One region of the Streptomyces sp. NPDC026377 genome, then DNA from elsewhere that is predicted to be linked to it. Evidence: riboswitches for the same ligand, from Rfam matches in the RefSeq annotation. Region 1 holds a riboswitch; each other region holds the start of a gene.
What was found. A riboswitch is a leader RNA that binds a small molecule or an ion and turns the genes downstream of it on or off. The one in region 1 is predicted to bind cobalamin.
Positions count from the first base shown of each region.

Region 2: linked by a shared signal. The riboswitch ahead of ACZ4MU_RS10420 (cobalamin biosynthesis protein) and the one ahead of ACZ4MU_RS05560 (ribonucleoside-diphosphate reductase subunit alpha) in region 1 are both predicted to bind cobalamin.
Region 3: linked by a shared signal. The riboswitch ahead of nicT (Nickel transporter NicT) and the one ahead of ACZ4MU_RS05560 (ribonucleoside-diphosphate reductase subunit alpha) in region 1 are both predicted to bind cobalamin.
Region 4: linked by a shared signal. The riboswitch ahead of ACZ4MU_RS30185 (prenyltransferase/squalene oxidase repeat-containing protein) and the one ahead of ACZ4MU_RS05560 (ribonucleoside-diphosphate reductase subunit alpha) in region 1 are both predicted to bind cobalamin.

Region 1 covers NZ_JBVHPV010000002.1:323,479-327,682, forward strand. The annotation lists gene ACZ4MU_RS05550 (DUF3311 domain-containing protein) at 1-162, shown strand, start outside; gene mctP (monocarboxylate uptake permease MctP) at 183-1,790, shown strand; cobalamin riboswitch at 2,029-2,152, shown strand; gene ACZ4MU_RS05560 (ribonucleoside-diphosphate reductase subunit alpha) at 2,282-4,204, shown strand, end outside.
Region 2 covers NZ_JBVHPV010000004.1:9,754-13,957, forward strand. The annotation lists gene ACZ4MU_RS10410 (inorganic phosphate transporter) at 181-1,440, shown strand; gene ACZ4MU_RS10415 (hypothetical protein) at 1,469-1,693, shown strand; cobalamin riboswitch at 1,800-1,997, shown strand; gene ACZ4MU_RS10420 (cobalamin biosynthesis protein) at 2,054-2,983, shown strand; gene ACZ4MU_RS10425 (cobyric acid synthase) at 2,980-4,204, shown strand, end outside.
Region 3 covers NZ_JBVHPV010000017.1:12,409-16,612, forward strand. The annotation lists gene ACZ4MU_RS28255 (LysR family transcriptional regulator) at 1-90, opposite strand, end outside; gene ACZ4MU_RS28260 (alpha/beta hydrolase) at 548-1,660, shown strand; gene ACZ4MU_RS28265 (peptidoglycan-binding domain-containing protein) at 1,912-2,259, shown strand; cobalamin riboswitch at 2,414-2,620, shown strand; gene nicT (Nickel transporter NicT) at 2,619-3,896, shown strand; gene ACZ4MU_RS28275 (NAD(P)H-binding protein) at 3,889-4,204, opposite strand, start outside.
Region 4 covers NZ_JBVHPV010000019.1:118,896-123,099, reverse strand. The annotation lists gene ACZ4MU_RS30195 (energy-coupling factor transporter transmembrane component T family protein) at 1-411, opposite strand, end outside; gene ACZ4MU_RS30190 (SCO2322 family protein) at 550-1,227, opposite strand; gene ACZ4MU_RS30185 (prenyltransferase/squalene oxidase repeat-containing protein) at 1,224-2,459, opposite strand; cobalamin riboswitch at 2,570-2,691, opposite strand; gene ACZ4MU_RS30180 (steroid 3-ketoacyl-CoA thiolase) at 2,913-4,082, opposite strand.

The DNA of each region.
Region 1 (4,204 bases):
TGGGTCGGTTCGTACGCGAAGGCCGACCCGGCACTCGCCGGGATCCCCTTCTTCTACTGGTACCAGATGCTGTGGGTGGTCATCTCCACCGCGCTCACGATGCTCGCGTACAAGCTGTGGCAGCGCGACCAGCAGGGCCGCAAGGCGGGTGAGGGCAAGTGACTCTCGCAGCAGGCGACGGGGTGAACGGCGTCGCGCTCGGCGTCTTCATCTTCTTCTTCCTCGCCGTCACGGTCCTCGGCTTCATGGCCGCCCGCTGGCGCCGCGCCGAGAACGAGCACAGCCTCGACGAATGGGGCCTGGGCGGCCGCTCCTTCGGCACCTGGGTCACCTGGTTCCTGCTCGGCGGCGACCTCTACACGGCGTACACCTTCGTCGCGGTCCCGGCGGCGGTGTACGCGGCGGGCGCGGCCGGGTTCTTCGCGGTGCCGTACACGATCCTGGTCTATCCGCTCATCTTCACCTTCCTGCCGCGGCTGTGGTCGGTCTCGCACAAGCACGGCTATGTGACGACCTCGGACTTCGTCCGCGGCCGGTTCGGCTCCAAGAGCCTCTCGCTCGCGGTCGCGGTCACCGGCATCCTCGCCACGATGCCCTACATCGCGCTCCAGCTCGTCGGCATCCAGGCGGTGCTCGACGTGATGGGCGTCGGCGGTTCCGGCAACTGGTTCGTCAAGGACCTGCCGCTGCTGATCGCGTTCGCGGTGCTCGCCGCGTACACCTACTCCTCGGGTCTGCGCGCCCCCGCGCTGATCGCGTTCGTGAAGGACACGCTGATCTACATCGTCATCCTGGTGGCGATCATCTACATCCCGGTCAAGCTCGGCGGCTTCGACGACATCTTCGCGGCGGCCCGGCACAAGTTCGAGACGCCCAACGCGGCCGGCAAGCCCACGGGCGCGCTGGTCCCCGGCGACGCGGGCCAGTGGACCTACGCCACGCTGGCCCTCGGCTCGGCGCTGGCGCTCTTCATGTACCCGCACTCCATCACGGCGACCCTCTCCTCCCGCAGCCGCGAGGTGATCCGCCGCAACACCACGATCCTGCCGCTCTACTCGCTGATGCTGGGGCTGCTCGCGCTGCTCGGCTTCATGGCGATCGCCGCCGGGGTCAAGGTCAAGAACGGCCAGCTGGCCATCCCGCAGCTCTTCGAGGACATGTTCCCGGACTGGTTCGCGGGCGTGGCGTTCGCGGCCATCGGCATCGGCGCCCTCGTCCCCGCGGCGATCATGTCGATCGCGGCCGCGAACCTGTTCACCCGCAACATCTACCGGGACTTCATCAAGCCGGACGCCACGCCGAAGCAGGAGGCGCAGGTCTCCAAGATCGTCTCGCTCCTGGTGAAGGTGGGCGCGCTGGTCTTCGTCCTGACCATGGACAAGACGGTCGCGATCAACTTCCAGCTGCTCGGCGGCATCTGGATCCTCCAGACCTTCCCCGCGCTGGTGGGCGGACTGTTCACGCGCTGGTTCCACCGCTGGGCGCTGCTCGCGGGCTGGGCCGCCGGCATGGTGTACGGCACGCTCGCCGCGTACGGGGTCGCCTCCCCCACCCAGAAGCACTTCGGCGGCAGCTCCAAGGAGATCCCCGCCATCGGTGAGATCGGCTACATCGGCCTCACCGCCTTCGTCCTGAACGTGGCGGTGACGGTGGTTCTCACGCTCGTCCTGCGGGCCGTGAAGGCCCCCGACGGGGTCGACGAGACGTCCCCGCGGGACTACACGGCGGACGCGGGCGACCCGGGCGTGGAGGTCGAACTGCCCCCGGCGACGGCGGGCTCGACGCACTGAGCCGAACGACGTTGGACGGGCCGCCGGGGAAACCCGGCGGCCCGTTTTCGTGGCTCCGGGGAATGCCCACGACCGCCTCGCGGTTCCGGCCTACGGCATCCGCAGCTCCCCTCAGGGGCGCGGGGAACCGCGCGACAGGCCCCGGCCGGCCCGCGGTGAAGCAACTACCCAGCACACACACTCCGGTACGGATGCGACACAACATGTGGGGGCACCACGACAGCCCGGCACAAGATGTATGCTCATGCTCGCTGTCGCCGCAGGGGAATCCGGTGCAAATCCGGAACTGTCCCGCAACGGTGTACTGGTACGCATTTGCGTACTTGGTCAGTCCGAGGACCTGCCGACAGCGCACCCTGGCCGTCCGGCCCGGGTGCCAGACGTCCAGGGCCTCGCGGAATGGGCAAGTGGACGCGGCGTACCCCCGAAGGGGTGTGTCCGCGTGCCCGCACGCTCCCCGAGGCCCCGTGCCGAGCGAGGAGTGCCCCCACGTGACCATCGCCCCTGCGGATCCCGCTTCAGCGATCGCCGAGGAGTCGGCCGATGCCCCCGGGACCGCCCTGCTGCGGACCCTGACCGACCTCACCGCCGACCTGCCGGACACCGACCCCGGCCGTGTCGCCGCCGCCGCGCTGCGCGGCCGCAACGCGCGCTCGGACGAGGCGGAGCTGCGTGGGCTCGCCACCGAGGCCGCCGCTGGTCTGATCTCCGAGGACCCGGCGTACTCCCGCCTCGCCGCCCGGCTGCTGACGCTCACGATCGCCGAGGAGGCCGCGGGTCAGGGCTCGGTCTCGTTCTCCGACTCCGTCGAGGTCGGCCACCGCGAGGGGCTGATCGCGGACCGCACCGCCGACTTCGTGCGGCTGCACGCGGCCCGCCTCGACGCGCTGGTCGCGACCTCCCTCGCGGACGGCGCCGACGACCGCTTCGGCTACTTCGGCCTGCGCACGCTCTACTCGCGCTATCTGCTGCGGCACCCGATCACCCGCCAGGTCATCGAGACCCCCCAGCACTTCATGCTCCGGGTCGCGGCCGGTCTGGCCGAGAACGACTCGGTGCGCGCGCTGGACGAGGTCGCCTCGCTGTACGGGCTGATGAGCCGGCTCGACTACCTGCCGTCCTCCCCCACCCTCTTCAACTCCGGCACCCGCCACCCGCAGATGTCCAGCTGCTATCTGCTGGACTCCCCGCTGGACGAGCTGGACTCGATCTACGACCGCTACCACCAGGTGGCGCGCCTGTCCAAGCACGCGGGCGGCATCGGCCTCTCGTACTCCCGCATCCGTTCGCGCGGCTCGCTCATCCGGGGCACCAACGGCCACTCCAACGGCATCGTGCCGTTCCTGAAGACGCTGGACGCCTCGGTGGCGGCGGTCAACCAGGGCGGGCGGCGCAAGGGCGCGGCGGCGGTCTACCTGGAGACCTGGCACTCCGACATCGAGGAGTTCCTGGAGCTGCGCGACAACACCGGCGAGGACGCCCGGCGCACGCACAACCTGAACCTGGCGCACTGGATCCCGGACGAGTTCATGCGCCGGGTGGACGCGGACGGCACCTGGTCGCTGTTCTCCCCCGCCGACGTGCCCGAGCTGGTCGACCTGTGGGGCGAGGAGTTCGACGCCGCCTACCGCAGGGCCGAGGCCGCGGGTCTGGCCCAGAAGACGATCCCGGCGCGGGACCTGTACGGCCGGATGATGCGCACCCTGGCGCAGACCGGCAACGGCTGGATGACCTTCAAGGACGCCTCCAACCGGACCGCCAACCAGACGGCGGAGCCCGGCCACACGGTCCACTCCTCGAACCTCTGCACCGAGATCCTGGAGGTCACCGACGACGGCGAGACGGCCGTCTGCAACCTCGGCTCGGTCAACCTCGGCGCCTTCGTGCTGGCCTCCGGCGAGATCGACTGGGAGCGGCTGGACGGGGCCGTCCGCACCGCCGTGACCTTCCTCGACCGGGTCGTCGACATCAACTTCTACCCGACCGAGCAGGCCGGCCGCTCCAACGCCAAGTGGCGTCCGGTGGGCCTGGGCGCGATGGGCCTGCAGGACGTCTTCTTCAAGCTGCGCCTGCCCTTCGACTCCCCCGAGGCGAAGGCCCTGTCGACGAAGCTCGCCGAGCGCATCATGCTCACGGCGTACGAGGCGTCCTGCGACCTGGCCGAGCGGTCGGGCCCGCTGCCCGCCTGGGAGAAGACCCGTACGGCGCGCGGTGTGCTGCACCCGGACCACTACGACGTCGAGCTGAACTGGCCGGAGCGCTGGGCGGCGCTGCGCGAGCGGATCGCCGCGGTGGGCATGCGCAACTCGCTGCTCCTCGCGATCGCCCCGACCGCGACCATCGCCTCCATCGCCGGTGTGTACGAGTGCATCGAGCCGCAGGTCTCCAACCTCTTCAAGCGCGAGACGCTCTCG
Region 2 (4,204 bases), on a different contig from region 1:
TGAGCGGAATCTCGCTCATGGGCTCTATGGCCGATATGTGCGCTTCATCCGTAACCGCCCGCCCCAAATCCCGGCCAAGAAGAGGATGGATACACCGTGCGGTCCGGCCCAGTTCACCTTCCGTTCATCCAGGTTGCTTACGTTCGTCGCGCCACTGACGTCGAACGATTGCCTGGGTAAATGGAACACATCACGCTGCTGCTCGCCATTGTGGTCGTGACAGCTCTAGTGTTCGATTTCACGAACGGTTTCCATGACACCGCCAACGCGATGGCCACGACCATCTCGACCGGCGCCCTGAAGCCCAAAGCCGCGGTCGCCATGTCGGCCGCGCTCAACCTGGTCGGCGCGTTCCTGTCGGTGGAGGTCGCCAAGACGATCTCCGGCGGCATCATCAACGAGAAGGGCCTCCGAACAGAGGTCATCTTCGCGGCGCTCGTCGGCGCCATCCTGTGGAACCTGGTGACCTGGCTGCTCGGGCTGCCGTCCAGCTCCTCCCACGCCCTGTTCGGCGGTCTGATCGGCGCGGCCGTGATGTCGGCCGGCTGGTCCTCCGTGAACGGCTCGACCGTCGTCACCAAGGTGCTGCTCCCCGCCGTCGCCGCCCCGATCGTCGCGGGCGTCGCCTCCATGCTGGCCACCCGGCTGACGTACCGGATCAACCGGAACGCCGACCCGGCGGCCGAGAAGGCCACCGCCAAGGGCTACCGGGCCGGACAGATCGCCTCCGCCGGTCTCGTCTCGCTCGCCCACGGCACCAACGACGCGCAGAAGACCATGGGCATCATCACCCTCGCCCTGGTCACCGGCGGCGTGCTGCACCCGGGCGCCAACCCCCCGCTGTGGGTCATCGTCTCGGCCGGCATGGCCATCGCCATGGGCACCTACCTCGGCGGCTGGCGCATCATCCGCACCATGGGCAAGGGCCTGACCGAGCTGGCTCCGCCGCAGGGCTTCGCCGCCCAGTCCGGTGCCGCGACCGTCATCCTGGCCTCCTCGCACATCGGCTTCTCGCTCTCCACCACCCAGGTCTGCTCCGGCTCCGTCATGGGCGCCGGCCTCGGCCGCAAGGGCGGAGTGGTCCGCTGGTCCACCGCGACCCGGATGTTCATCGCCTGGGGCCTGACCCTGCCCGCCGCGGGCCTGGTCGGCGCCGGCGCCGAGTTCTTCGCCGGACAGGGCACCTGGGGCATCGTCCTCGTGGCGGTCCTGCTGGTCGGGGGCTCCGGCTTCATCTGGAAGCTGTCGCGCCGCCAGCCGGTCGACCACAACGACGTCACCAACGCCCCGGCCGCCATCCCGGCCGAGCCCGCCGGTGTCGTCACCACCGCGATCGCCGCGGTCACCCCGCCGCCCACCGCCGCCGCCGTGACCGTCGACCTGACGGCCACCATCCCGGCGCCGTCCCCCGCCGACCCGGCCCGCCCGGCCGTCGTCTGACCCGGCCGCGCTCCCCGAAGGAATCGTCATGCACATCGACTGGGCAGCTCTCGGCACCGTCTTCGGTGTCAGCCTCATCGTCACCGTCGGCCTGGTGGGCCTGTTCACCGTCGGGATCGTCGGTCTCGCCAAGCAGCAGTCGGCGGCGGCCGGCAAGGGCAACATCGCCGTCGCCCGCACCACCGCCTACCTCTGCTTCGCGCTCTGCGCGGCAGCCGTCGCGTACGGCATCAACCTGATCGTCGCCAAGTAGGCCGACGAGCCGCGCCGCACCCTCCACAACCGCCCTCCGGCCCTGCCGGGGGGCGGTTTCCTGTGTGCCTGCGCACACTCTCCCGTCGCAGGTCAGCAGCGAGTTGACGGGCGTTCCCGGGCATGGTGGACTGCCCGAGCCATTTACGGCGGCAGAAGAGGAAGCCGGTGCGAATCCGGCGCGGTCCCGCCACTGTCATCGGGGAATGCATCCCCGTGAGCCAGGAACTCTCACCGCCGGTCGACGTCGTACCAGGGCGCGGACACCCTGAGTGAGGACATACCGCCATGCGCGCCTGCCTGTTGCCGGCACCCCCCGGACGTACCGGAGCTCCCCGCGGCGTTGCGGCGGGCTGACCCCATGCGTGCCGATCGCACTTTCGCGTACGGCGCCACCGCCGGTCTCCTCGGCGACCTCCTCCTCGGCGACCCCCGCCGCGGACACCCGGTCGCCGCGTTCGGCCGTGCCGCGGCGGCCGTGGAGCGCGCGCTGTGGCGCGACCACCGTGGCTGGGGCGCGCTGCACACAGCTGTGTGCGCCGGAGGCGCCGCGGGCGCCGCGCTGCTCGCCACCCGTGCCGTACGCCGTCGCCCCGCCGCCTCCGTCGCCCTGACCGCCGCCGCCACCTGGGCCGTGGTGGGCGGCACTTCGCTGGGCCGGGAGGCCCGCGCGATCGGCGCGGCCCTCGAAGCGGGCGACGTCGAGGCGGCCCGCGCGCGGCTGCCGCACCTGTGCGGGCGCGACCCGCAGTCCCTGGACTCGCCCGGCATCGCGCGCGCGGTCGTCGAGTCCGTCGCCGAGAACACCTCCGACGCCGTGGTGGGCGCGCTGGTGTGGGGGGCGCTCGCGGGCGTGCCGGGCCTGGTGGCGTTCCGCGCGGTCAACACCCTGGACGCGATGGTCGGCCACCGCTCGCCGCGCCATCTGCGGTACGGGTGGGCCTCGGCGCGCCTGGACGACGTGGCGGGCTGGCCGGGCGCCCGGCTCACCGCCGCGCTCGCGGCCGTGGCCTCAGGCGCGCCGCGCGCCGCCACGCGCGCGTGGCGCTCCGAAGCGGGCAGGCACCCGAGCCCCAACGCCGGGCCCGTGGAGGCCTCGTTCGCGGGGGCGCTGGGCGTACGGCTCGGCGGCACCCTCTCCTACGGCGGCCGCGTCGAGCACCGGCCGGTGCTGAACGGGGACGGCCGGGCGGTGGAAGTGGCGGACATCGAGCGGGCGGTGCGGCTGTCGCGCCGGGTGGGCTGGCTGGCGCTGGGCGTGGCGATCGCGGTGAGGAAGGTACGGACATGAGCGGCGGACTGCTGATCGCGGGCACCACGTCGGACGCCGGCAAGAGCGTCGTCACCGCCGGGATCTGCCGGTGGCTGGTGCGCCGGGGCGTGAAGGTCGCGCCCTTCAAGGGACAGAACATGTCCCTGAACTCCTTCGTCACCCGCGAGGGCGCGGAGATCGGGCGCGCGCAGGCGATGCAGGCGCAGGCGGCGCGCGTGGAGCCGTCCGCGCTGATGAACCCCGTGCTGCTCAAGCCGGGGAGCGACCGTTCGAGCCAGGTCGTGCTGATGGGCAGGCCGGTGGGCGAACTGAGCGCCCGCGGCTACCACGGCGGGCGCCAGGAGGCGCTTCTGGGCACGGTCGTGGACTGCCTGGAGCGCCTGCGGGGCACATATGACGCCGTGATCTGCGAGGGGGCGGGCAGCCCGGCCGAGATCAACCTGCGGCGCACCGACATCGTCAACATGGGTATCGCGCGCGCCGCGAAGCTGCCGGTGGTGGTGGTCGGCGACATCGACCGGGGCGGGGTGTTCGCCTCGTTCTTCGGGACCACGGCGCTGCTGAGCCGCGAGGACCAGGCGCTGGTCGCCGGGTACATCGTCAACAAGTTCCGCGGCGACGTCTCGCTGCTCGAACCCGGCATCGACATGCTGCGCGGCCTCACCGGGCGCCACACGTACGGGATCCTGCCGTTCGCGCACGGACTCGGCATCGACGAGGAGGACGGCCTTCGCGTCTCGCTGCGCGGCGCGGTGCGCGAGTCCGTGGTGGCGCCGCCGGTCGGCGAGGACGTGCTGCGGGTCGCGGTGTGCGCGGTGCCGCTGATGTCCAACTTCACGGATGTGGACGCGCTCGCCGCCGAACCGGGCGTGATCGTACGGTTCGTGGACCGGCCCGAGGAGCTGGCCGACGCGGATCTGGTCGTCGTGCCGGGAACCCGGGGCACGGTCCGGGCGTTGGAGTGGCTGAGGGAACGGGGGCTGGCGCGGGAGCTGGCGCGCAGGGCGGCCGAGGGGCGTCCGGTGCTGGGGATCTGCGGCGGGTTCCAGGTGCTCGGCGAGCACATCGAGGACGAGGTCGAGTCACGGACGGGCTCCGTGACGGGTCTTGGACTGCTGCCCGTGCGGGTGCGGTTCGCGGCCGAGAAGACACTTGCACGGCCGACCGGCGAGGCGCTGGGCGAGCCCGTGGAGGGATACGAGATCCACCACGGCGTCGCCGAAGTGCTGGGCGGGGAAG
Region 3 (4,204 bases), on a different contig from region 1:
CGACTGCGTACGGGACAGATCGCGCGCCACAGCGCTCAGATTGCCGGTCTCGCAGGCGGCGACGAAGACGCGGAGATCATCGAGAGTCATAAAACCCCAAGGTATTCCTTGGGCGTTCGAAAGAAAACCAGAGGATTGACTGGGGTTCCTGGGCCCGCGAGGATTTGGTCCGGGGCGGCAACCCGTCCGTGGGCGCCGTCCGGGATCCGGACCCGGACGGCGGACCCCCACGGAGGGTGCCGACCCCGGTCGCGGATCTGTTGCTCCGGTGACCTGACGAGTCGTCAGTGCGGGTTCCGTATTCCGGGGCCGTTTCCCGCCCCGCGCCGCCAACCCCAGTGGTCAGCCCAGCCGCTCGCGGATCTGCTCCGCCTGGGCGCGTCGGGCGTGGCGATCCGGTGTTCCGTTACTGTCCGTGTCGGTCCGCTCCCCGTCAAACGTTGATCACAGTTTGGCAAATTTGGAACCCTTGCATCTGTTTTGTCCATCCCCGGAGGCGGAACACGACCGTCGTGCCCCGAGGGGCCGCAGCAAGCCGGAGTCATCGATGTCGCACGCGACCACCAGGACCAGGGACGGGGCCGAGACGTACGAGTCCCGGGGCCACCGCCGCGCCTCCAAGGCCCGGCGATGGCTTCTCGTGGTGGTCTGCGTGGGGTTGGTGGGGGCGATCGCGTGGCCGGTCATGAGCTACTTCGAGATACCCCCCTTCACCGACAAGGGCGATCCCATCTCGTACGGCAAGATCGACAGCAAACCCGGCGCCGCGCCGCAGAAGCCCGTGGACTCCAAGACCCTGATGCCGACCGGGCCCGCCGCCGACTTCAAGATCTCCAGCACGCTCGGTGACGGCACGCACGTCGGCGTCGTGAAGATCACCGGCAAGAAGTCGGGCTTCACGGGCAAGGTGTGGGTCTGGGCGCCGAAGCAGTACGACGACCCCAAGTACGAGAAGAGCGGTTTCCCCGTCCTGATCGCCCTCCCCGGCGGGCCCGGTTTCCCCAACAACTACTGGATGGACAACAACCTCAAGCTGGAGTCGTCCATCTCCAAGTGGGCCGACGAGGGCAAGGGCAAACCGTTCCTGCTGGCCATGCCGGTGCTGAACCCCAAGCCGGACGACGGCGGTCTCTACTGGGACGGCAGTGACATCCCCGGCCAGCCCAGGATGGGCACCTGGCTGACCGAGGACGTGCCCGACCTCATGCGGCAGAACTTCCGCACGATCAAGTCGCGCGACGGCTGGGCCTTCATGGGCTCCTCCTCCGGCGGCTTCGCCGGCCTCAAGGCCGTCCTCAAGCACCCCGACAAGTTCAAGGCCGTCATCGCCTCCGGCCCCGACATCGTCCCGGACTCCCCGTTGTGGAACGGCCACCCCAAGGAGAAGGCGGAGAACAACCCCGAGGTGCTCTCCAAGCGGCTGATCGCGGCCAGGGGACCGGACGTGTACCTCGCCTTCCAGTACGGCACGAAGGAGTCGTCCGTCATCCCCAAGGTGAACAAGTACATCGCCACCTACGGAAACAAGGGCCCCATCCATACCCACCTCGAAGTCATCCGGGGCGGACGGCACAACGCGGTGACGTATGTGAAGGGGATGGACGCGAGCAGCATGCAGTGGATCAGCGAACAGATCGAGGGGCCCACACCGGCGTCCTGAGGCGGAGGGAGAAGCACGGGGCCGGACCGTGCGACCTTCCGACCGGCAGGCGCGGCTCGGCTGCCGCACCGGGTGGAGGGCCGGGCCGCCTACCGCTCTGGTTGCAGGAGATATCTCCACCCCCTGTGCGACGCCTCGCGGCCACCCCTCTCCCTAGCGTGGCCCTTCCGGCGGCGGCGCACCGGTCCGCCGTCGCAGCCCGGCGACACGTGTGCACGCCACACGTCGTCGCCCTGCCAACGGGAGGCCCCATGAAACAGGTACGGATCCTTGTCGTCGCGCTGGTCAGCGCGGGAGTGCTGGGCGGGGCGGGCATGCTCGCCCCCGCCGAGGCGGCCGCCCCGGCCGCGTCGAGCGCCGCCGGCTGCGCGCAGAGCAGGCCGTTCCTTTCGCAGGGCGACACCGGAACCTGTGTGAGGTTCCTGCAACAGCGGCTCACCGACCAGGGTTTCCGCACCCGCGTCGACGGCATCTTCGGCAGCGGGACCACCAAGTCGGTCAAGTCCTTCCAGTACGTCTGCGGCTACCGCGGCCATGATGTGGACGGCCTGGTCGGCCCCCGCACCTGGGCCGGTCTGCTCGACCACTCCTGCGTCTGAGAGGCGGGTGGAGCGCCGACGGCCCCCGGCCGGGGGCCGCGGCCGACACCACGGGTGCCGCTCGCAACCCGGCCGGGTGCCCCGACGTCCTGCCCGGAATGTGATCTGCAATACCCGCGCCCGCAGCCAGACTTGCAGGTGGGGCGGGTCGCACCTACGGTTGGCGAGCCGTGGTGTTCGGGAAGACCGGTGCAAGACCGGAGCGGCCCTCGCCACTGTGATCGGGCCCCATGTCGTTCAGGCCATGAACGGCTTCGGGTAGCCCGTCCCGTTGTGCCACTGGTGGCCGTGAGGTCGCTGGGAAGGCGGGGACGGTGCGACACCCGGAAGCCAGGAGACCGGCCACGGCATCTCGCGTAATGATCCACGAGGTGCTGGAGCGTGAACGAATGACCCTGCCCACCCCTGCCGCCACATTCCACTGGCGACGTGAGGACACCGTACGTACCGCATGGCTGCTGGCGGTGATCGCCGCCCTGCACGTCGTCGCGTTCGGCATCCTCTTCCTGCTCGTGGTGCCCGAGCACTACGAGGTCGGCTCGAAGACGTTCGGCCTCGGACTCGGCGTCACCGCGTACACCCTGGGGATGCGGCACGCCTTCGACGCCGACCACATCGCCGCGATCGACAACACCACCCGCAAGCTGATGGCCGACGGCAAGCGCCCGGTTTCGGTCGGCTTCTGGTTCGCCCTCGGGCACTCCAGCGTCGTGGTCGTCATGGCGGCGCTGGTCGCCGGAGGCGCCCAGCTCGCGGGCACCCTGATGAACGACGATTCACCCACCCACCAGACCCTCGGCCTGGTCGGAACGACCGTCTCCGGATCGTTCCTCTACCTCATCGCCGCACTCAACCTGCTGGCCCTCGTCGGCATCCTGCGGGTGTTCCGGGCCATGCGCGCCGGGACGTACGACGAGGCGGAGCTGGAACAGCACCTGGACTCCCGGGGGTTCATGAACCGCCTCCTGGGGCGCTTCACCAAGTCGATCACCCGGCCCGGCCAGATGTACCCGCTGGGCTTCCTCTTCGGCCTCGGCTTCGACACCGCCACCGAGGTCACCCTGATGGTGATGGCGGGCTCGGGCGCCGCCGCCGGGCTGCCCTGGTACGCGGTGCTGTGTCTGCCGCTGCTCTTCGCGGCGGGGATGAGCCTGTTCGACACCATCGACGGAACCTTCATGAACTTCGCCTACCAGTGGGCGTTCTCCAACCCGGTGCGCAAGGTGTTCTACAACCTCACCATCACCGGTCTTTCCATCGCGGTGGCCTTCCTGATCGGCACGATCGAGTTGGTGGGCGTGCTGCACGAGAAGCTGGATCTGCGGGACGCCGTCACCGGGTGGGTCGCGGGCCTCGACCTGGACAACGTCGGGTTCATCATCGTCGGCCTCTTCGTCGCGGTGTGGGCGGCGGCGCTGGCGTACTGGCGGTTCGCCAGGGTCGAGCAGCGGTGGGCGGTGCGCACCGCCGCGGCCACCGAAGCGCCGGGCCGGACCCGGCCCGGTGCCGTCCGCGACCAGGCCGCGTCCGGCCCCGGCCACGATGTCGCGCCCGGCCCCCGCGACGGGGACGACGCGGCCATCCCCGCGCCCCGGGACGGTGCCGCGCCCGCGCCCGCCCCGGACGCCGTCAGCTGAAGGCCGGGGCGTTCTCCGCCGCCCAGTCGGCGAACGAACGCGGGGCCCGGCCCAGGAGCCGTTCCCCGTCCCGGCTGACGCGCCGCTCCCCGGGCGTGGGCTCGCCGAGGATGCCGAGCGTGCCCTCGACAACCGGCTCCGGCATGAATCGCAGCAGCGTCTCCCTCGCCTCGGCCCGGCTCTGCTCGACGAACCGCACCGGCGCTCCCAGCGCGTCGCCGATCGTCCGCGCCTGCTCACGGGGTGAGACCGGGGCCGGCCCGGTGAGCTCGTACGTCCGGCCCGCGTGGCTCCTCGCACACAGGGCC
Region 4 (4,204 bases), on a different contig from region 1:
CATGCCCTCGGCGGTGACGGGACCGCCGAGGCGGATGCCCTTCGCCCAGTCGGGGAGCGGGGCCTCGGGGAGCGTGAGCAGGGTGTGGGTGCCGGGAATCGGCGAGCCGAGGGCGATGTTGAAGACGAGCCGGACGGCGACGACGGCGAGGCCGAGCTTGACGAAGGCGGTGTACGAGCGGGCCCAGGGGGCGTCGGTGCGCCGCGCCGCGACGACGTACCCGGCGACGGTGACGAGGAGGGCGAGGAGGAGGGGGTTGGTGGTGCGGGAGGCGGCGGTGGCGAGCCCCAGCGCCCAGAGCCACCAGGCCCCGGGGTGCAGGGCGTTGGCCCGGGTGGCGTACGGGGCACGGGGCGCGGCCGGGCGCCTCGGGACGCGGCGCCGCTCGGCGACGGGCCGCCGGGGCGCCAGGCCTCCGGCGGGCGCGTCCTGCGGCTGTGGGGCCGCGGCAGCCACCGGGCCTCCGGCCGGATTCGTGCGGGGCCTTCCGCAGGGCGGCGTGGGCCGCTCGCGGTGATCGTCGTCGGTGGGCATCGGTCGGGTACGCCGTCAGTTCCGGTGGCGGCGGCGGGACTGCCACAGCGCGGCCGCGGCGACCGCCAGGACCGCCGCCCCGCCCGCCAGCAGGCCCACCGAAGGGCCGCTGTCGGACGTCTTCGGTGCGGCCTTGTGCGTGGTCATCCCCGACACCTGCTCGCCGCAGCCCGTCCTCGGGTAGCCCGCGATCGCGCACAGCAGGGCCGCGCTGTTGTAGCGCAGCGGCTTGGCCACCGCCGCCAGGGCGTCCGCCGCCGTCGCGTTCTCGGGGACCCGCGCGCACGCCGTCCGCGCCGCCGGGGGCGTCTCGCCACCGGGCGCGTCCTGCGGGGTGCCGAAGTCCAGGGCGAACGCGACGCGCTTGCTGCCGGGCTCGGCGGGCGTGGCCGCGCACACCTCGGCGAACGTCGCCGCCGAGCGCGGGGCCGCCGCGTCCTTGGAGCCGGCGCTGACCGCGAAGCGGAAGCCCTGGACGTCACCGTCCGAGGGGTGCGCGGTGGCCGGGCCCTGCGTGGCGTACGTCCACGTCGTGCCCTGCCGCTCCCAGAACGACCAGTAGCGGTACCCGGCGGCCCGGGCGGGCCCGGCCACCGCCGCCGCGCCGAGCGTCAGCGCGAGAGCGAGGGCGCAGACGAAGGCGGCGGCGAAACCGGCCGGGACCGGCCGGCGGCTGCGGCGGACCGAGGTCACTTCTGCGCGTTCTTCTTGCGCGCGCTGACCAGGAAGCCGACGCCCACGCTGGCGACGAAGAAGACGCCGACGATCCACCACACCGACATCCCGGAGGAGTCGTCCTTCTTGTCGGCGTCGGCGGACTTGGCCGCCTTGCCCGTCTCGGCGGCGGACGTGCCCGCGGGGGCCGGGCCGGTGGCGTTCAGCTGGGCGACCAGGTCGGCGCCGCCGAACTCCCTCGGGTCGGCGCCGATGGCGTTCGCGGCGAGGACGAGCTGGGCGTAGGCGGCGGGGCCGTTCTCCTTGGCCCAGCCGGAGGTGTTCTTCTCCAGCCACTTCAGGGACGCCTTGGCCTGGGCCTCCTGGCCGGAGGCGGCGAGGGCGACGACGGCGTCGGCGGTGTTGCCGTAGTCGGGCTGGTTCTCGGCGCCCGGCATCGCGGAGTTGAGGTGGCCCGACTTGGCCATGGTCCTGGCCAGGTACGCGGCGCCGTTGTGCGCGGCCTGCTCGGGCGTGGCCGGCTTCTCGCAGGCGGTGCCCTTGGCGTCGGCCTGACCGGCGGTCGCGGCGAGGCCCTTGCCGTACGCGGCGGTCACGGCGGCGGCGCTGGCGTCGGCGTTCGCGTACAGCTTGGCCGTCTTCAGGTCCGGCTGGTACGCGAACGCGCCCGCGCCCGGCGTGCCGTCGCACGGCACCGCGAAGGTGAGCAGCGCGTCGAGCGGCGACTTGCCGCCCTTGGCGGACTTGGCGTCGCCGGGCTTCTCACCGGCGGCGGCGAGGGCGCCGATCACGACGGAGGTGGAGTTGGCGTCGCTCTTGCCGCCGGGGTTGTAGGACCAGCCGCCGTCGTCGTTCTGGACGGTCTTCAGCCAGGAGACGCCCTTCTTCACGGCGTCGGTGTGGTCGCCGAGGGCGACGAGGGCCTGGACGGCGGCGGCGGTGGCGTTGGTGTCGAGGACCGTCTTGGCGTCGCAGGGCTTGGCGGCGTCGGCGCGGTAGGAGGCGAAGCCGCCGGTGTCGCACTGCTGCCCGGTGAGCCAGGTGACCGCCTGGGCGGCGGGCTTCACACCGACCGTGCCCTGGGCGAGCAGGGCGAGCGACTGCCGCCAGACGCCGTCGTACGCCGGGTCCTTCGTTCCGTACAGCCCCGGGGTCGTGCCGTCGGCGAAGGCGGGAGCGGTGCTGGTGGCGGCGCCGCCGAGGACGACGCTGAGGGCGGCTATCGCTGCGGCGCAGCGGCGTACGGTCATGGCTGGGCGGTGCCTCTCCTGCGGGGGCCGGGGCGGGCGGGCGCGGGGGCACGCCGGCTTCGGTCCCGTATACCTCGACGGGCCGGTCACCGACGGTTTGCCGGTGGCCGTTGAGCCGGTCATGTCCGTCGGGGTGGTCCGGCTCGCCGCGGGGTTCTGGTGGCGGCTCACGGTTGCGGGTCAGCGCCGGATTCGCACCGGCTTCCCCCCATACGGTCATGAACAACCCCTTCACTGTACCGGCCCCCCTCCCCCCCCCTCCGGGGCTCCCCCTGCCGGACCGACGGCCGACCGCTTTTCGGCCGGCGCTTCGCCTGCGGGCCCCGGGCGAAGCCCCGGGGCTCAGGGGCGCGGGGAACTGCGCGGCCAGCCCCCACCGGGGCGCAGGGAGCAACGGACCCGGGCGGAGCCCGGACCCCCGGAGGGTTTGGGGAAGGGGCGGGGAGGGGCCCGCTACAAGCGTTGCAGGATCGTCGCCGTAGCCAACGCACCCCCCGCGCACATAGTCACCAACCCCACCTCCCCACCCCCCCGCTCCAACTCGTGCAGCGCAGTAGTCAACAACCGAGCCCCCGTAGCCCCCACCGGATGCCCCAGCGCAATAGCCCCCCCATTCACATTCACCTTCTCCAGATCCTGGTCGAACACCTGCGCCCACGACAGCACCACGGACGCGAACGCCTCGTTGATCTCGACCACGTCGATGTCCCGCAACGACATCCCCGCCTTCCCCAGCACCGCCCGCGTCGCATCGATCGGCCCGTCCAGATGGAAGTGCGGATCCGCCCCCACCACCGCCTGCGCCACGATCCGCGCCCGGGGCCGCAGCTTCAGCGCCCGCGCCATCCGCTTCGACGCCCACATGATCGCCGCCGCCCCGTCGGAGATCTGCGAGGAGTTCCCGGCCGTGTGCACCGCCGTCGGCATCACCGGCTTCAGCCGGGCCAGCGCCTCCATGGAGGTGTCCCGCAACCCCTCGTCCCGGTCCACCAGCCGCCACATCCCCTGCCCGGCCGCCTGCTCCTCCTCCGTCGTCGGCACCTGCACCGCGAACGTCTCCCGCTTGAACCGCTCCTCCGCCCACGCCACCCCCGCCCGCTCCTGCGAGAGCAGCCCGAGCGAGTCGACGCGCTCGCGCGTCAGCCCCCGGTGCCGCGCGATCCGCTCCGCCGCCTCGAACTGGTTGGGCAGGTCCACGTTCCACTCGTCCGGGAACGGCTTGCCCGGCCCGTGCTTGGACCCCGACCCCAGCGGCACCCGCGACATCGCCTCCACCCCGCAGCTGATCCCCACATCCACCACCCCCGCCGCGATCATGTTCGCAACCATGTGGCTCGCCTGCTGGGACGAGCCGCACTGGCAGTCCACGGTGGTCGCCGCCGTCTCGTACGGAAGCCCCATCGCCAGCCACGCGTTGCGCGCCGGGTTCATCGACTGCTCGCCGGCGTGGGTGACCGTCCCGCCGACGATCTGCTCCACGCAGTCCGCGGGAATCCTGGTACGCCCCAGCAGCTCCCGATAGGTCTCGCCGAGCAGATAGGCGGGGTGGAGATTGGCGAGAGCGCCTCCGCGCTTGCCGATCGGCGTGCGTACGGCTTCGACGATGACGGGTTCCGCGGCCATGAGCTCGTCCTCTCCTCAACGACTCCAAGCCCGGCCGCAGGGCCTCCCGGAGCCGCTGCGGACCGAACTAGTACGCGTTCTAGTTCCGCTTGCAGTCTGGTGAGGGCTACCCCCGGTACGCA